DNA from 2 places in the Paenibacillus sp. PSB04 genome. Region 1 is predicted to be linked to the other one. Evidence: riboswitches for the same ligand, from Rfam matches in the RefSeq annotation. Region 1 holds a riboswitch; the other holds the start of a gene.
The links. A riboswitch is a leader RNA that binds a small molecule or an ion and turns the genes downstream of it on or off. The one in region 1 is predicted to bind S-adenosylmethionine.
Positions count from the first base shown of each region.

Region 2: it holds a riboswitch for S-adenosylmethionine, as region 1 does, so the genes downstream of both, metA (homoserine O-acetyltransferase MetA) here and K2F33_RS14435 (methionine ABC transporter ATP-binding protein) in region 1, are expected to answer to the same signal.

Region 1 covers NZ_CP081301.1:3,134,248-3,142,029, reverse strand. The annotation lists gene K2F33_RS14465 (NAD(P)/FAD-dependent oxidoreductase) at 1-523, shown strand, start outside; gene K2F33_RS14460 (YuzB family protein) at 520-774, opposite strand; gene K2F33_RS14455 (NifU family protein) at 937-1,182, shown strand; gene K2F33_RS14450 (SDR family oxidoreductase) at 1,268-2,053, opposite strand; gene K2F33_RS14445 (MetQ/NlpA family ABC transporter substrate-binding protein) at 2,340-3,188, opposite strand; gene K2F33_RS14440 (methionine ABC transporter permease) at 3,327-3,995, opposite strand; gene K2F33_RS14435 (methionine ABC transporter ATP-binding protein) at 3,995-5,011, opposite strand; SAM riboswitch class I at 5,165-5,300, opposite strand; gene K2F33_RS14430 (Cthe_2314 family HEPN domain-containing protein) at 5,390-6,109, opposite strand; gene K2F33_RS14425 (UbiD family decarboxylase) at 6,134-7,782, opposite strand, start outside.
Region 2 covers NZ_CP081301.1:55,732-63,513, reverse strand. The annotation lists gene K2F33_RS00270 (glycoside hydrolase family 43 protein) at 1-936, shown strand, start outside; gene K2F33_RS00265 (ROK family transcriptional regulator) at 1,055-2,221, shown strand; gene K2F33_RS00260 (HRDC domain-containing protein) at 2,515-3,522, shown strand; gene corA (magnesium/cobalt transporter CorA) at 3,648-4,583, opposite strand; SAM riboswitch class I at 5,008-5,134, shown strand; gene metA (homoserine O-acetyltransferase MetA) at 5,257-6,192, shown strand; gene K2F33_RS00245 (PLP-dependent transferase) at 6,217-7,401, shown strand; gene K2F33_RS00240 (aminotransferase class I/II-fold pyridoxal phosphate-dependent enzyme) at 7,398-7,782, shown strand, end outside.

The sequences.
Region 1 (7,782 bases):
CTCCTTCCCTCAGACGGTTTCCTTGTACGTGGAGCAGTGGTTCATGGATCATGAAGTGAATACTCGCTCCCACATATCCGTGTGCCGGGTGGAAGACGGTATCGTCTATAACGGGGATGAAGCAATCTACACCGACGCCGCGGTTTGGACGGGCGGCATTCAGCCGGTGAAGGTCGTTCAGGATTTGAACGTGCCGAAGGATCCGGGAGGCCGGGTCGTGGTCAACACGTATTCCCAAATTCCGGATTACCCGGAAGTGTATGTCGTGGGGGACTGCGCCAGCATTCCGTTCGCTCCCAGCGCCCAGGCGGCAGGAGCCCAGGCCAGACAAGTGGCCGACGTGATCCATGCGCTCTGGAAAGGCGAAACGCCGAAGATCCACAAGATCCACCTCCGTGGAACCCTTGGGTCGCTTGGCAGCAAGGCGGGCTTTGGCCTGATGGGGAAAACTTCGGTAAAAGGAAGAGTACCCCGCCTGTTAAAAAGCGGGGTACTCTGGAAGTCCAGACGCCATTTCGGCTAATCCAGCTCGAGGCTGTCCCAAGCCTCGAGTTCTTTTATTTTGGCCATAATGGCCTCATACAGCTCATCGGCGCTGTCCGCATCTATAATCTCACCGTTCACCATGGCGAAGGGCATCATGGCACATTGGCCGCAATTGCTCAGGCATCCGTATTCGATAACGTCGTAATCCGGATTCTCCTCCAGCTTCTCCATGACTTCATCGGTTCCGAAATGCATGTTGTTGGTGCAAAACTCGATGATGGGTCTCAATGATATCACCTGCTTTAGGTATTGATTCTTAGGTAGGCCTTATCTTAGTTTACCGGGTGAGCCGAATAATATCAACGGCCTTGTCCGATTCAGCATATATAGCCATTTTATTTTGTCTCGGTTTGTAATATAATAAAGATTACAGGAAAGGAGTTGAAATCAATGAGCGAAAACGCACAGAGCACCATGTATGATGAAGTAGCGGAAGTGCTTGATAAGCTTCGCCCGTTCCTTCAACGCGATGGCGGCGACGTGGAATTGGTTGACGTGGAAGACGGCATCGTGAAGTTGAAACTGATGGGTGCCTGCGGCAGCTGCCCAAGCTCCACCATTACATTGAAAGCCGGGATCGAACGCGCCCTCGTTGAGGAAGTTGAAGGAATCAACGACGTTATTCAAGTATTCTAATCCCATTCAATAGCAAGAAGAGACCTGACTTCATCGAAGACGGGTCTCTTCTTTTTTTTGTGGCTTGGGGCGCCATAACAGGCGCTCACATCCCATGATCGGCCGGACCAATCCAGGGACGGATCGGATCCAGCCCGCCGGAGATGTCCATAATGTTGCCGGTGATAAAATCGGAAGCGTCGCGGCACAAGTACTCGATCACGCGCGCGATATCCTCGCCGCTGCCGGGCCGGCCCCGCGGCGTCTCGCCGTCCTGCAATCCGGCGACCTCGGCAATGGTCTTCTCTTTGTTATCCCCGCGGATGTCCCCGGGACACACCATATTCACCGTAATGCCGTACGGGGCCTCCTCGACCGCCAGCGTCTTCGTAAAAGAAACCAGTCCGGTCTTGGCGGCGGCGTACACCGCCCGGTGCGGCCACGCTCTCGATTCCGCCGCATGCCCGAAGCCGAAGTGGATGATTCTTCCCCAGCGCTTAGTCCGCATCGCAGGCAGCACCAAATGGTCCAGCAGCATCGTGCCGACCAGATTGCCCTGGATGAGCGACAAAATTTCCGTCTGGGTATAATCGGAGAACCGTTTACGCTCGCGGATAAAAGGTCCCGCGTTGTTCACGACGATGTCCGGACTGCCGAGCTCGGACTCGACGCGAGCCACCAACTGCTCCAGCTGGCCCGTGTCGGAGACATCGGCTTGCACGGCGATGCTGCGCACGCCCAGTCCCTCGATGACCGCCCGCAGTTCCTCCGCTTCGCGGCGGCTGTGGACATAGTTAAGCGCGACGTCGCAGCCGGAACGTGCCAGCGTGAGCGCCGTCATTTTGCCAAGTCCCTTGGCACTGCCTGTGATCAGGGCAACCTTTCCCCTCAAAATGCCACCCTCCTTTCTGCTATCCGAACTTCCCATCCTTTGATCCATTCGATGACACATCATTCCTATTAAAAATATAATGGTGTATGTATGTACAAACCTCACGCAAGATCATTGATCCTGTATAGTATAAAAGATTTCACGGCACCGCCGCAACTTGGAAACCCTGTACAGCTGGGCCGCGAGGAAAAGCGAGCCAAATAAAAAATGGTTGCCCGACGCAGATGCAAATAAAAAAGCCGCAGGGGATGAACCCCTTGCGGCTGTGCTGCGCATTTCGCAGGCTTTAGAATGCCGGGATAACGGCACCTTTATACGTGTCTTCGATGAACTTCTTCACGTCGTCGGAAGTCAGGGCAGCAGCCAGCTTCTTGATGGCGTCGGAGTCTTTGTTGTCCGGACGGGCCACCAGGATGTTAACATAAGGGCTGTCTTTGCCTTCGATGAAGAGCGCGTCTTTCGTTGGATCAAGGCTGGCTTCCAGCGCGTAGTTGGTGTTGATGACGGCCAGATCGAATTCGCTCAGCTGACGCGGCAGCATTGCTGCATCGACTTCCTTGATTTTCAGGTTTTTCGGATTGGCGGTAATGTCCTTCACCGTAGATTCTACTTTATTCGGATCCTTCAAAGTAATCAAGCCTTGTTTGGCCAGCAGGCTGAGCGCGCGGCCGCCGTTTGTCGCATCGTTCGGAATGCCGACGGTTGCGCCGTCCGGAATTTCGTCAGCGCTTTTCACCTTCTTGGAATAAGCACCAAGCGGCTCCAAGTGAACGCCTACTACCGGAACAAGGTCCATCTTGCGCTGTTTGTTTTCATTGTCGAGGTAAGGCTGATGCTGGAAAAAGTTAGCGTCGAGCTGTTTCTGGAACGTCTGCACGTTCGGCTGCACATAATCGGAAAACTCTTTGATGACGAGCTTCACGCCCTCTTTTTCAAGCGCAGGCTGGATATGCTTCAAAATTTCGGCATGAGGCTTCGCCGTTGCGCCAACCGTCAGTGTAACCGTTTCGGCTGCAGCCGGTTTGTCCGTGGATTCGCCCGCAGCATCGCTGCTGCTGTTATTCGGCTTGCTGCCGCACGCGGCGAGCACGACAACCAGGGCCAAGGTCAGAAAAGAAACGAGCCATTTTTTCATTGAATAAATCCCCCTTAAATTCATAAGAATAATATGATTTATATTAGAAAGGCAGTGCTTTGATGTTACCTGCCTTGCCTTTCCAGGTCAAATCCGGTGATCCGGATGCATGACTGTGAGCCAAACACGTTGTACGCCTTACTTTCTGGTAAAGTGACGCACCAGCCGGTCGCCCGCCATTTGCAGCAGCTGTACCAGCACGATCATGAAGATGACGGAAATAATCATGACGGTCGTTTCATAGCGGTAATAACCGTAGCGGATGGCCAAATCGCCGAGACCGCCGCCGCCAACCATTCCCGACATCGCCGTATAGGATACGAGTGTCACGACCGTAATCGTAATTCCGGCCAGCAGGCCCGGTCTTGCTTCGGGCAGCAGCACCCGCGTAATGACCTGCCAGGTCGAAGCGCCCATCGAATGCGCCGCCTCGATTACGCCACGGTCCACTTCACGCAGCGATGTTTCCACCAGTCTGGCGAAGAACGGCGCAGCGGCGATCACCAGCGGCGGAATCGTCCCCAGCACCCCGAAGGTGACGCCGACGATCGCTTTCGTGACCGGGATCAGGGCGACGATCAGGATGATAAACGGGACCGAACGGAGGATGTTCACGATAAAGGAAATGACCGCATAAACGGCACGCACCCAGCCTGTCGTCGAGCGCGATGCCATAAACAGCAAGATGCCGATCGGAAGACCGAGGATAAAGGTGAACACCGCGGAAGCCCCGAGCATTTTCAGCGTATCCAGAGTGGCTACGCCGATCTCGTTCCAGTCAACCGAGGAAAAATCCAAACCCCACATCAGTTCATCACCTCCACGTCAAGCCCCTGCTCGCTCAGCTTCGCGAGCGTCGCATCGATCTGATCCCGTCCGCCCTCAAAGCGGACGATCAGCTGCCCGTACGGGGTATCTTTAATGGTGGAAATGGTGCCCTGCAGGATGGCGAAATCCGCCCCCGTCTCGCGCACGGTCCGGGACAGGATGGACTCGTACGTTTTGCTGCCGAGAAACGTAATTTTCACGGCCTGCGCCGGACCCGTTCCGGAAGCCTGGGCAGCCAGCTCAAGCGGTTCGCCCTGGCTCTGCTCCCCGCGGACAAAATCCTTGGTCACGGGGTGCTGCGGCTTCAGGAATACGTCCGTGACCGCCCCCTCTTCAACGATGCCGCCTTGATGGATCACGGCCACCCGGTCGCAGATGCTCTGGATGACGTGCATCTCATGGGTGATCAGGACGATCGTCAGATTAAACCTCTGGTTAATGTCCAGCAGAAGCTTCAGGATCGAATCCGTCGTCTGCGGATCGAGTGCCGAAGTCGCTTCGTCGCACAGCAGCACCTGCGGATCGCTGGCCAGCGCGCGGGCGATGCCCACCCTCTGCTTCTGGCCTCCCGACAACTGGGCCGGATATTTATTGCAGTGGGCTTCCAGCCCGACCAGCGCAATCAGCTCGTTAACTTTGGCCTCCACCTCCGCCTTGCCCTTACGGGCCAACCGGAGCGGAAAGGCGATGTTGTCATACACCGTCGCCGAGCTCAGCAGATTGAAATGCTGAAAAATCATCCCGATCTTCCGCCGTTCGTTCTGCAGCCGCTGCTTGCTCAGGCCCGTCAGGTTAACGCCGCCTACCCATACTTCTCCGGAGGTCGGGCGTTCCAGCAGGTTCATGCACCGGATCAAGGTGCTCTTCCCTGCGCCCGAGTGGCCGATCACGCCAAAAATTTCTCCTTTATGAATGCTGAGGTTCAGCCCGGACAAAGCCTCCGTCGCCTTTGCCCCTTGGCCGTACCTTTTCGTCAGCTGCTTCAGTTCGATCAACCGAAGGGCCCCCCTCTCTTCCCCCTATCCTACCCGAATAGGGTTCACATAATCTATCTAAATGACCAGTCTATTCTATCGAATCCAGGCAAAATAAAAAGCCCCTCTGACAGAATCAGAAAAGGGGCTCCCTTATTTGTAAAAGTCGCTGCCTTCTCATCTGCCAACCCGCAGCTTAAGCTGCAGCTTGTAGGAATTAGCACCATGACATTCAAGTAACGGCGGATGCCGTGCTCAAATCGGTTGCCGGGCTTCATCGGGCCTGTCCCTCCGCCTCTCTCGATAAGAAAAGATTATGAAATTAATGATGACGTGTTTTCATTTTTACAGTATAGATATATTTGCGCACTTTGTCAAAAGGAAATTTGTTGTATCCCTTTATGGATGCATGCCTTCCTTTTTCCACAGCTTGTTGGCGTAATGAAAGGATGCCGAGAGCGACTTGCATACCATGTCCAGCCCCTGCTTCAGCTCGCTCAAATGCTGGTCCAGATCCTCCAGCTCGACCTTATCCTTAAGACCTTGGTGCCGCTGCCACAAGTCATCCTGCATCTCGGAGTTCATGTAATGAACCTCCGCATTGCGCCGTTTGCGCAGCACGTTCAGGGCGCTCTTGTATTCGTCCTTGATCTCTGACAGCTGCCCGGCCAGGCCTTCATGGGTTTTCATGTAGTGAAACTGCCGGAGCACCGTAAAATAGGAAAAATGCGGTTTGTTCTTCTGCGTGTTCAGATCGAACAGATCATTGAGCACCGTTCCGAGCTTGTCCAGAACGGAAAACACGCGGATAAATCCGTTTTTATAGAAATATACGTACCTGGCGTACTCGGCCTGCTCCTCAATCGTCATGTCATCTACATAACCGGCCTTGACCGATTGACGGAAAAAGGAAGCGGCATACCAGCTCTGCTCCAATTCATCCAGGGAAGACACCAAACCGCGTGTCCATATCTCCAGTTTGCGGTAATCATGGCTGGGATCCTCATTCTTTTCGATCTCGTTCTGGAGCAAATGGATCGTCTCCACCATCGTTTCGATGGCATCTTCGAGCAGCCCGTTATTTTGGCGGGGCATCTCTCCAAGCAGCGTTCGCAGCATCGGCATTCTCTCCCTGATCAGTATTTACGCAAAATAACTGTTCCAGCGTTCATCCACCTTCTTGACGATATCCTCCCGCGGAATCAGTTCGTCCGGATACCCGGTTTTCATGCGTGCATCCACTACAATCGGCAGGCGGTACGACAGATGATGATTCCGCACTTCGGCACCCGCATAGATGTCCGTGGCCGGGTTGAAGCGCGTAAACACCGTCCACAGGAAGGACGTCTGGTCGGCTGCCGTCTGGCGGGCATCGTCCACCAGAAGGACGAGCGGCCATTCGGTTCCCTTCTCCTGCAGCCGCTGCAGCAGGCGCTCCGGCAGCTCCGGCTCGTCCTCGTACCCAGCGCCTGAGACAAGGAGGCAGCCTCCGCAGTAAGGAACCATCTGTTCGATCTCCGCGATCGGCCCCTCCTCATAAGCACGCGGCAGCTCGCGAACCGGCTCCCCGATCCCCATCAGCACGGCTTTGCTGCCGTGGTTCAGCTTGCGTCCGGTGTAATCGAGCGTATCGTGGGATGTCTTATTAAATATAAACAGATCGACGGCCGGGTTAAACCGCGCAAGGACCGTTTCCAGCAGCTCGCTGGCGTTCTCGAGATCGACCGGCTGGTCGGTCAGGATCAGGAATTTGGTCAGGGACAGCTGACCTTCACCCAGCATCCGGAAGGCGGATACGAGCGCCTCGCGGGAGTAACTGACGCGGACTATAGCCGAAGCAAGGGCATGGAAACCCGTCTCGGCATATGTCCACAGCGACTTGATCGAAGGCATGACGAGCGGGAAGGCCGGCGACAGCAGACGCTGCAGAAATTCGCCCATGAAATAGTCCTCCTGCCGCGGCTTGCCTACGATCGTCGCCGGATAAATGGCGTCCTTGCGGTGCCACATATGGTTGACGTGAAAGACCGGAAAGTCATGCATCAGGGAGTAATACCCGTAATGGTCCCCGAACGGGCCTTCCGGACGCCGTTCGAACGGCGGGACGAGGCCGCTGATCGCAAACTCGGCTTCCGCCGGAATCCGGTGCCCGCCGAGCGGATTTTCCACCATCGGCAGCTTTTCGCCGAGAATCATGGACGTGAGCAGCAGCTCGGGCAGCATTTCCGGGCCCGGCGCAATCGCCGACGCGATCAGGGCCGGCGGTCCGCCGAGGAACGTCGTCATGCGCAGCGCTTCGCCGCGCTGCTCGGCTTCGTGGTAATGGAAGCCGCCGCCCTTGTGGATCTGCCAGTGAATACCGGTCGTCTGGTTGTCATAAATCTGCATGCGGTACATGCCCAGATTGTGGTCCTTGGGCCGCGATGGGCTCTCCGTATAAACAAGAGGCAGCGTAATGAACGGGCCGCCGTCTTCCTGCCAGCTTGTGACCCGCGGCAGGTCTTTCAGCGGCTGGTCGCTGCGGGAGACACCGAGCACAGGGGCATCGCCCATCGGTACGGTTTTCATGCCTACCTTTAGAATGTCCTTGATCAGGCCGCGTTCATTCCACAGCGCCGACAGCGTCGGCGGAAGCATCGTATCGAGCGCACCCACCAGGGACTTCATCAGCTCCTCCGGACGCGGTCCGAACGCCATGTCTACGCGCCGGCTGGTACCGAACAGATTCGTAGCCACGGGAAACGGAGTCCCCTGTACATTCGTAAACAGCAGCGCCGGCCCCTGTTCGTCGA
Region 2 (7,782 bases), 3.1 Mb from region 1:
GACGTATTCCTGACCGCGTTCGATTCGCCTGACGGGGAGCTGCAAAAATGCGGCCATGGCTCACTGGTGGATACGCCGTCGGGCGAATGGTATTTCGCGCATTTGACGGGACGCCCCTGGCACCGTGAGACCGAATCGATCCGCGATCCGCGCGGCTGGTGCACGCTGGGAAGAGAAACGGCGATTCAAAAAGTGGAGTGGAACGAGGAAAAATGGCCTTATATCGTAGGCGGCAAGCAGGGAAGCCGGTTTGTCGAAGCTCCTAAAGGCTGCACGGAAACGAAATATGCGCCGACCTATCCGGAAACGGATCATTTTGATTCCGCGGCATTAAATATCAATTTTAGCACGCTGCGCGTTCCGTTTGACGAGCGAATGGGTTCTCTGACGGAAAAGCCGGGGAACTTACGCTTGTTCGGCAAAGGCTCCTTAACCAATGAGCACGAGCAATCGCTTGTCGCAAGACGCTGGCAGTCCTTTTATTTCGACGCACAGACGGCAGTCGCGTATTCGCCTTACACCTTCCAGCAGATGGCCGGCCTCGTTAATTATTACAATACGGGACACTGGTCGATGATCCATGTGACATGGAACGAAATCAATGGACGCGTCATTGAAGTGACGCAAAATGACCGTGGCGTTCTCACGAGCTTTCTGAAGGATAAAGCCGTTAAAGTTCCCGAACATGCGGAATACGTGCATTTTAAAGCGAAGGTCCGGAAAGAAACGTACACCTACGCCTATTCCTTTGACGGCGAACAGTGGACGGATATCGACGTAACGCTGGATGCTGCGATTTTGTCCGACGATTACGTGGTACAGTCCTACGGCGGATTTTTTACGGGAGCGTTTGTCGGGATGGCTAATGTTGATTATTCCGGTTATGAATTGCCGGCAGATTTCGATTATTTTACGTATAAAGAGCTTGATAAATAATTAATCAGGATCCCAAGAAAGAGCTGGAAGAATATGACTTCCAGCTCTTTCTTAGTAGTAATGTTAATTAATATGCTATACTTCTAAGTACGATAACATTTGAAAGGGATTACAACAAATGATTATGAAAACTGATCAGGATGTTATGAGAGAAAATAACAAAAAATTGGTATTAAAAACTCTATTTAATACTGATCAGACGTCTAGAAGTTCAATAGCCGACCAAATCAATCTTCAAAAGTCCACGGTTTCTTCCATCGTACGCGAGCTTCAAGACCAAGGCTTGATTGAAGAGCTGGGAACGGGGGAAGCATCCAACATTGGGGGGCGTCGGCCCAATTTAATACGTTTTAATCGTAAGTATGGGTTTGTACTGGCTTTCGATATGGGCATTCATCATTTAAGATATTCCGTCAACTACATTAATGGCGAGCTTATTCACCATGTTTCCATTAAATTATATACGAACAAAGTAAGAGATATTTTTGCATTGATGAAAAACGTGATTTTGAATTTGGAAAAGTACGATACGATTAACGGATTGGTTGGAATCTCCATTTCGCTTCACGCGCCGGTACTGGACAATCAGATCCTGTATAGTCCGTTCTTGGACTTTCAGTCCTTTGATTTGATCGATGCGTTGAAGGAGCTGATCGACGTTCCTGTTATCATCGAAAATGAAGCCAATCTTACGGCGATTTATATCCGGGATTTTTACCGCCATACCGAGGATATTCAATTCGATAACATTCTAGCCTTAAACATTCATAACGGAATAGGCGTAGGAACGATTATCGAGAGACGCCTGTATAAAGGCTTAAACGGATTGTCCGGCGAAATCGGACGATCCATTATCATGTCGGAAAATAAAAAAAATCGGCGTTTAGAAGAAATTTATTCCGAAAAAGCGGTGCTTGACCGGATCGGCAAATTGAAAAACAAACCAGAATTTACGTTAGAGGATTTTATTCTTTTAATGGAGATCAAGGATGAACAAATTGCGGCTATCATGGAGGAATGGGTCATAGCCATTGCACAAATCTCTTATAATTTAATCCAATACAGCGCTCCGGATGCTGTGTTCCTTTCCTCACGATTTATCGCCTTTTTCCCATACCTACTAGACGGGATTATTAAAGAATATTCTTCACTTGATCCGCTTGGCTCCACACAAATTATTTCGCTTGACCACCATATTCATGAATTAACGCTCTTTGGCGGAGTTGCCTTGGTATCCAGGAAAATTCTCGGATTGGAATCGCATGATTTACTTTTTACCAAGTAATCCGGGCATTTACGATGAACCGGAATGAAATTCAGCGACGGCTTGTGAAGGGACAACGGCTTGTATTTTGTCCAAATCCAAATGGCTAAGTTCTAATTCAGTTGAATTGAAAGCTTCTTAGGAGCTGATTATTTCGGAGATTTGGCGAAAAACCCATTGACCATTTTACATAATATGGTATGATCAACTATAACAGCACATCTGCACGAATGGGGAAGCACCTCTCTTAATTTAAGAGAGGTGCTTTTTTGCGTTGTGCTGATTACCCTACGTGGATGGAGGAATTGGTGAACATGCAAATCGTTTTTATGAACCGACTTGTGAAGGATGCGGGAAGCGAGGGAGAAAAGCTCGCGCAGGTATGGATCGGCGAAGAGGAGGGAACCTGGCATCTCGGGTGGAGAGATCTGGAGATGACCGGGGAAGCAATGGATACCGCTTGGTATGAAGGCGGATCCTGGAATGAGATGCTGTACATTTACAGGCACGGCCTTGCGGTCAAACTCGGCGAAGGATTCCGCCCGTTGATCGACGGCACGTTCCATGAGGAAGAGGAGCTGAAGGGCCGCAGCCATGCTGTACAGAAGCTGTACTGCTACAGTGAACTGCACAACAACGAGGAGCTGTACGCCGAACTCACCGCCTGGCGGAGAAGGAAGGCGGCCAGTGAACGCAAGGCTCCTTATTTTATCGCCAGCAACCGGGTGCTCCGTCTGATCAGTGCCTTCGTGCCGCATACGATCGAAGAGCTGCTGCAGCTTCCAGGCGTCGGGGAGAGCAAGGCGTCGGAGTACGGAGCCGACCTGATCGAGATTGCGGGAACGGTGCAGCGCAGCCACGAATTTCCGCTGGATTGGGTGTATGATGCCCTGGACGACCAGTCATATCTATCGTGGACCTACAAGCAGAAAGAGCACAAGTACAAGCAGGACCTGGATAAATACCGTACCCGGCGCACCATGCTGAAGGGAATTTATGAGGGGATGAACCTGCAGCAGCTGGAACAGGAATGCGGCCTGCCGCGCAGAGACCTGGTGGAGGCGCTGGAGCAGCTGGAGAAGGAAGGGTATGATACCGAGCGGCTGATCCAAAGCGAGCTGGAGGAGGTGCCGAACGAGGAGCAGGAGCGGGTGTGGGCCGCGTTGGAGGAGCTGGGCGACGCGCTCTTGAAGCCGGTGCTGCTGCAAGTATACGGAGAGGATGCCGCCTCGGGAAGCGGCATGGAGCAGCGTTATGAGCGGATCCGGCTGATCCGCATCCGGTTCCGCCGGCAGCCCGGCAGCCGCAGAAGCGTGGGGTGAACGGTATGCTTCCCCGCCGGAGTTACGGATGGTGACCATGCAAAAAGGACGAAGGCTCTAACCGCATGCGGCCGTCTCCTTCGTCCTGTTATCCATTGCATGATGATGGGGTGATGCGCTGACTTTCAAATCCAGTCTTTTTTCTTGAAAATGACAACCATGCCGAGACCAAGGACGAGCATGATGCCGAGGATCATGAAATAACCGTATTTCCAATGAATTTCCGGAATGTTATCGAAGTTCATGCCATAGATTCCTGTAATGATCGTCAATGGCATGAAGATCACGGTCATGGCCGTAAACACTCTCATGATCTCGTTCGCGCGGTTGGCGATACTTGACTGGTAGGCCTCGCGCAAGTTGCTCATCAGATCGCGGTACGTATCGAATGTTTCGGAAATTTTGACCGCATTTTCGTAAATGTCGCTGAAATATTTTTGCAGCTGATCGTCAATCAGCCGGAGGTCTTTTTTATTTAACGTATTGATGACATCCTTCTGCGGACCCAGCACTTTTTTCAGCCACAGAATCTCGCTTCGCAGACCGATAATTTCGTTCAAATGGGACTTTTTCGTGTGCATGAGAATGTCTTCTTCGAGCTTCTCGATTTTGGCTTCGATCCGGTCGCCGACCACAAAGTAGTTGTCAACCACGAGGTCGATCAGCAGGTACAGAAAACGGTCCGGTCCGCTGACTTCCTGTTCCCACAGGATCGGCTTCAGCGTCCGCAGCTCGTTGATTTTCTGTTTCGTCACCGTAATGATGAAGTGTCTTCCGAGGAAAACGTTCAGTGCGCGCAGAAAAATCTCCTCATCGTCAAACCGGATGCTGTTGACCACGATAAAATAATGGTTTTCGTAAATTTCGATCTTCGGGCGCTGCTCCTCTTCGCTGAGACAGTCTTCAACCGCCAGATCATGCAGCGAAAACAGCGGCTGCAGCTCCGCGAGGTCGTCGACGTCGGCGTCGATCCAATAAAAGCCGGCCAAAGGTGGGGTTAGTACAGTTTGCAGGTCATCGATCGGAGTAAATACTCCTTCGTTTACCAACCGGATTTTCATATGACTTCACTCCTTGCTCAAGATGTTTGAGCATAGAAAAGAAATCAGCGCTGCCGGTCAGCGGGATTTGGGGGAGTACTGAATAAACGTACGGGCATGAAAACGAAAACTTCCCTCTGCCGGCAAGCTGATCTCAGGTCTATGCAGTTGTGTTTTCCATGCATTCAGCTTCGGGCTCGGGTCGCCTTCCATCTTTCATGTCACCTCAGTCATATCGGGGTATGAAACACTTGTCTAGTATAACGCCGGGTTTTATTCCTTTCAAGAACAAAATGGCGGCCGGCAGGTCCCGATAACAGGGTATGGAAGCGACCTTCGATCGGTGCACGATATGCTGCCGAAAATGACAAATCCGCGTCTTGACGAAGGATGGGCTTATGATTTAAAGTAAGGAACAAGACAATGTAAAATTGAATACAGCGAAATCTTATCAAGAGCAGGTGGAGGGACTAGCCCGATGAAACCCGGCAACCGGCGGTATTTACGCACGGTGCTAATTCTTGCAGGAGCATGGCAGCGGCCTTTGGGCGTTGTCTCCTGACAGATGAGAGAGGCGCGGTAATGAGCGTGTAATGACCTTTCTCTTTTGTATGGGAAAGGTCATTTTTGTATACTCGGCTTCTTCTCAAGCTACGATTTTCGCGGTTTTCAGAAAAAAGGAGAGATGATAACGATGCCGATCAAGATTCCCGACACTTTACCGGCGAAAGAAGTTCTTACCCGGGAAAATATTTTCGTCATGGACGATACCAAAGCGTATCACCAGGACATCCGTCCGCTGCGCATCGCGATTCTCAATCTGATGCCGACCAAGGAAACGACAGAAACCCAGCTTCTCCGCCTGCTTGGGAACTCGCCGCTGCAGGTCGACATTGTGCTGCTTCATCCGGGCTCCCATATTTCCAAGAACACGCCTTCGGAGCACCTGAAGTCGTTCTACAAAACGTTCGAGGAAGTGAAGCACCGCCGTTTTGACGGGATGATCATCACCGGGGCGCCGGTCGAAAAAATGGATTTTGAAGACGTGAACTATTGGGATGAGCTCCGCGAAATTATGGACTGGACCAAAACGAACGTCACTTCGACGATGCATATCTGTTGGGCCTCCCAGGCCGGATTGTTCCACCACTACGGCATTCCGAAGTGGGACCTGAAGGAGAAATGCTTCGGCGTATTCCCGCACCGGGTGATGAAGAACAACGTGAAGCTTCTCCGCGGCTTCGACGATGTATTCTATGTACCGCACTCCCGCCACACCGAGGTGCGGCGCGAGGATATCGAGCATGTGGAGGAGCTGGAGATCCTCTCGGAGTCAGAGGAAGCCGGCATTCATATGGTAGCAAGCAAGGACGGCAAGCAGATCTTTGTAGCAGGCCACTCCGAATACGATCCGGATTCGCTGAAATGGGAGTATGAGCGCGATATCGCGAAAGGCATGGACATGAAAATTCCGGTCAACTACTACCCGAACGACGATCCGAATCAGGCTCCGCTCGCCATCTGGCGCTCGCATGCCAACTTATTATTCTCAAATTGGCTGAATTACTATGTATATCAGGAGACTCCTTATGATATCGGGGAGAGTCTTGAAGTCTGGCCGCAAATTTAGTTGACCCTACAGGAGGATACGCATATGGAAAAGGAACCATGGAAAATTGAAAGCAGATTGGCCCAAATCGGCTCCGTTGAAGAACCCGTGACCGGAGCGGTAAACTTCCCGATTTATCAGGCAACCGCCTTCCGCCATCCGAAGCTTGGGCAAAGCACCGGTTTTGATTACGCCCGGACCGCCAGCCCGACCCGCAAAGTGCTCGAAGCCGCGGCAGCGAAGCTGGAATCCGGCGACGCCGGCTTTGCCTGCAGCTCAGGCATGGCTGCGCTGCAAACCATCTTCACCCTGTTCAGCCAGGGCGATCACCTGATCGTTTCGCTGGACCTGTACGGTGGTACATACCGCCTGCTGGAAAGAATCCTTTCCAAATACGGGGTTACCGCGACGTATGTCGACACCAACAATCTGGACGAGCTGGAACAGTCCAGACGCCCGAATACGAAAGCGGTGTTTATCGAGACGCCGACGAATCCGCTCATGATGATTACGGACATCGAGGCCGTCTCCAATTGGGCGCACCGTCACGGCTTGCTGTCCATCGTGGACAATACGCTCCTCACGCCGTTCTTCCAGCGGCCGATCGAGCTCGGCGCGGATATCGTCGTACACAGCGCGACCAAATACCTGGGCGGACATAACGATGTCCTTGCAGGCCTGATCGTGACCAAGGGCAAAGAGCTGTCCGAGGAAATAGCGATTCTGCACAATTCCATCGGGGCGGTGCTCGGGCCGACGGATTCCTATCAGCTCATGAAAGGAATGAAGACGCTGGCCCTGCGGATGGAGCGCCATGAAAGCAACGCCACGGCGATGGCCAAGTACCTCCAGACGCATCCGGCGGTTGCCGAAGTGTTCTATCCGGCGCTTCCGGACCATCCGGGACATGACATCCAAAGCCGGCAGTCCCGGGGGAATACGGGGATCTTCTCCTTTAAGGTGAAGGATGCCCGGTACGTAGAGCCCGTGCTTCGCCACATCCAGCTGATCGCCTTTGCGGAAAGCCTTGGCGGCGTCGAGTCGCTGATGACCTATCCGGCCGTGCAGACGCATGCCGATATACCGGAAGAAATCCGCAAGGCCGTCGGCGTCGACGACCGCCTGCTCCGTTTCTCGGTGGGCATCGAGCATATCGATGACCTGATTGCGGATCTGGGCGGCGCATTGGATGCCGCGATCAAGGAAGTGGAAGGGAGCAGCCAAGGATGAGTGATTTGGGCAAAGGACATCAGGATAAAAGCAAGCAGGAGCGGAAATTCGCGACCAAGCTGCTCCATTTCGGCTCGGAAATCGATGGTGTGACGGGAGCCTCCAGCGTGCCGATCTATCAGGCGTCTACGTTCCACCATGCAGATATCTTCAATCCGCCGGTGCATGATTACAGCCGTTCGGGCAATCCGACGCGCCAGGCGCTGGAAGACTATATTGCCCTGCTCGAAGGCGGGGTGCGCGGGTTCGCCTATTCGTCGGGCATGGCGGCCATTTCGAGCACGTTTATGCTTCTGTCGGCCGGCGACCACATGATCGTGACCGAGGACGTATACGGCGGAACCTACCGCCTGCTTACAAGCATTTTGAACCGCCACGGCA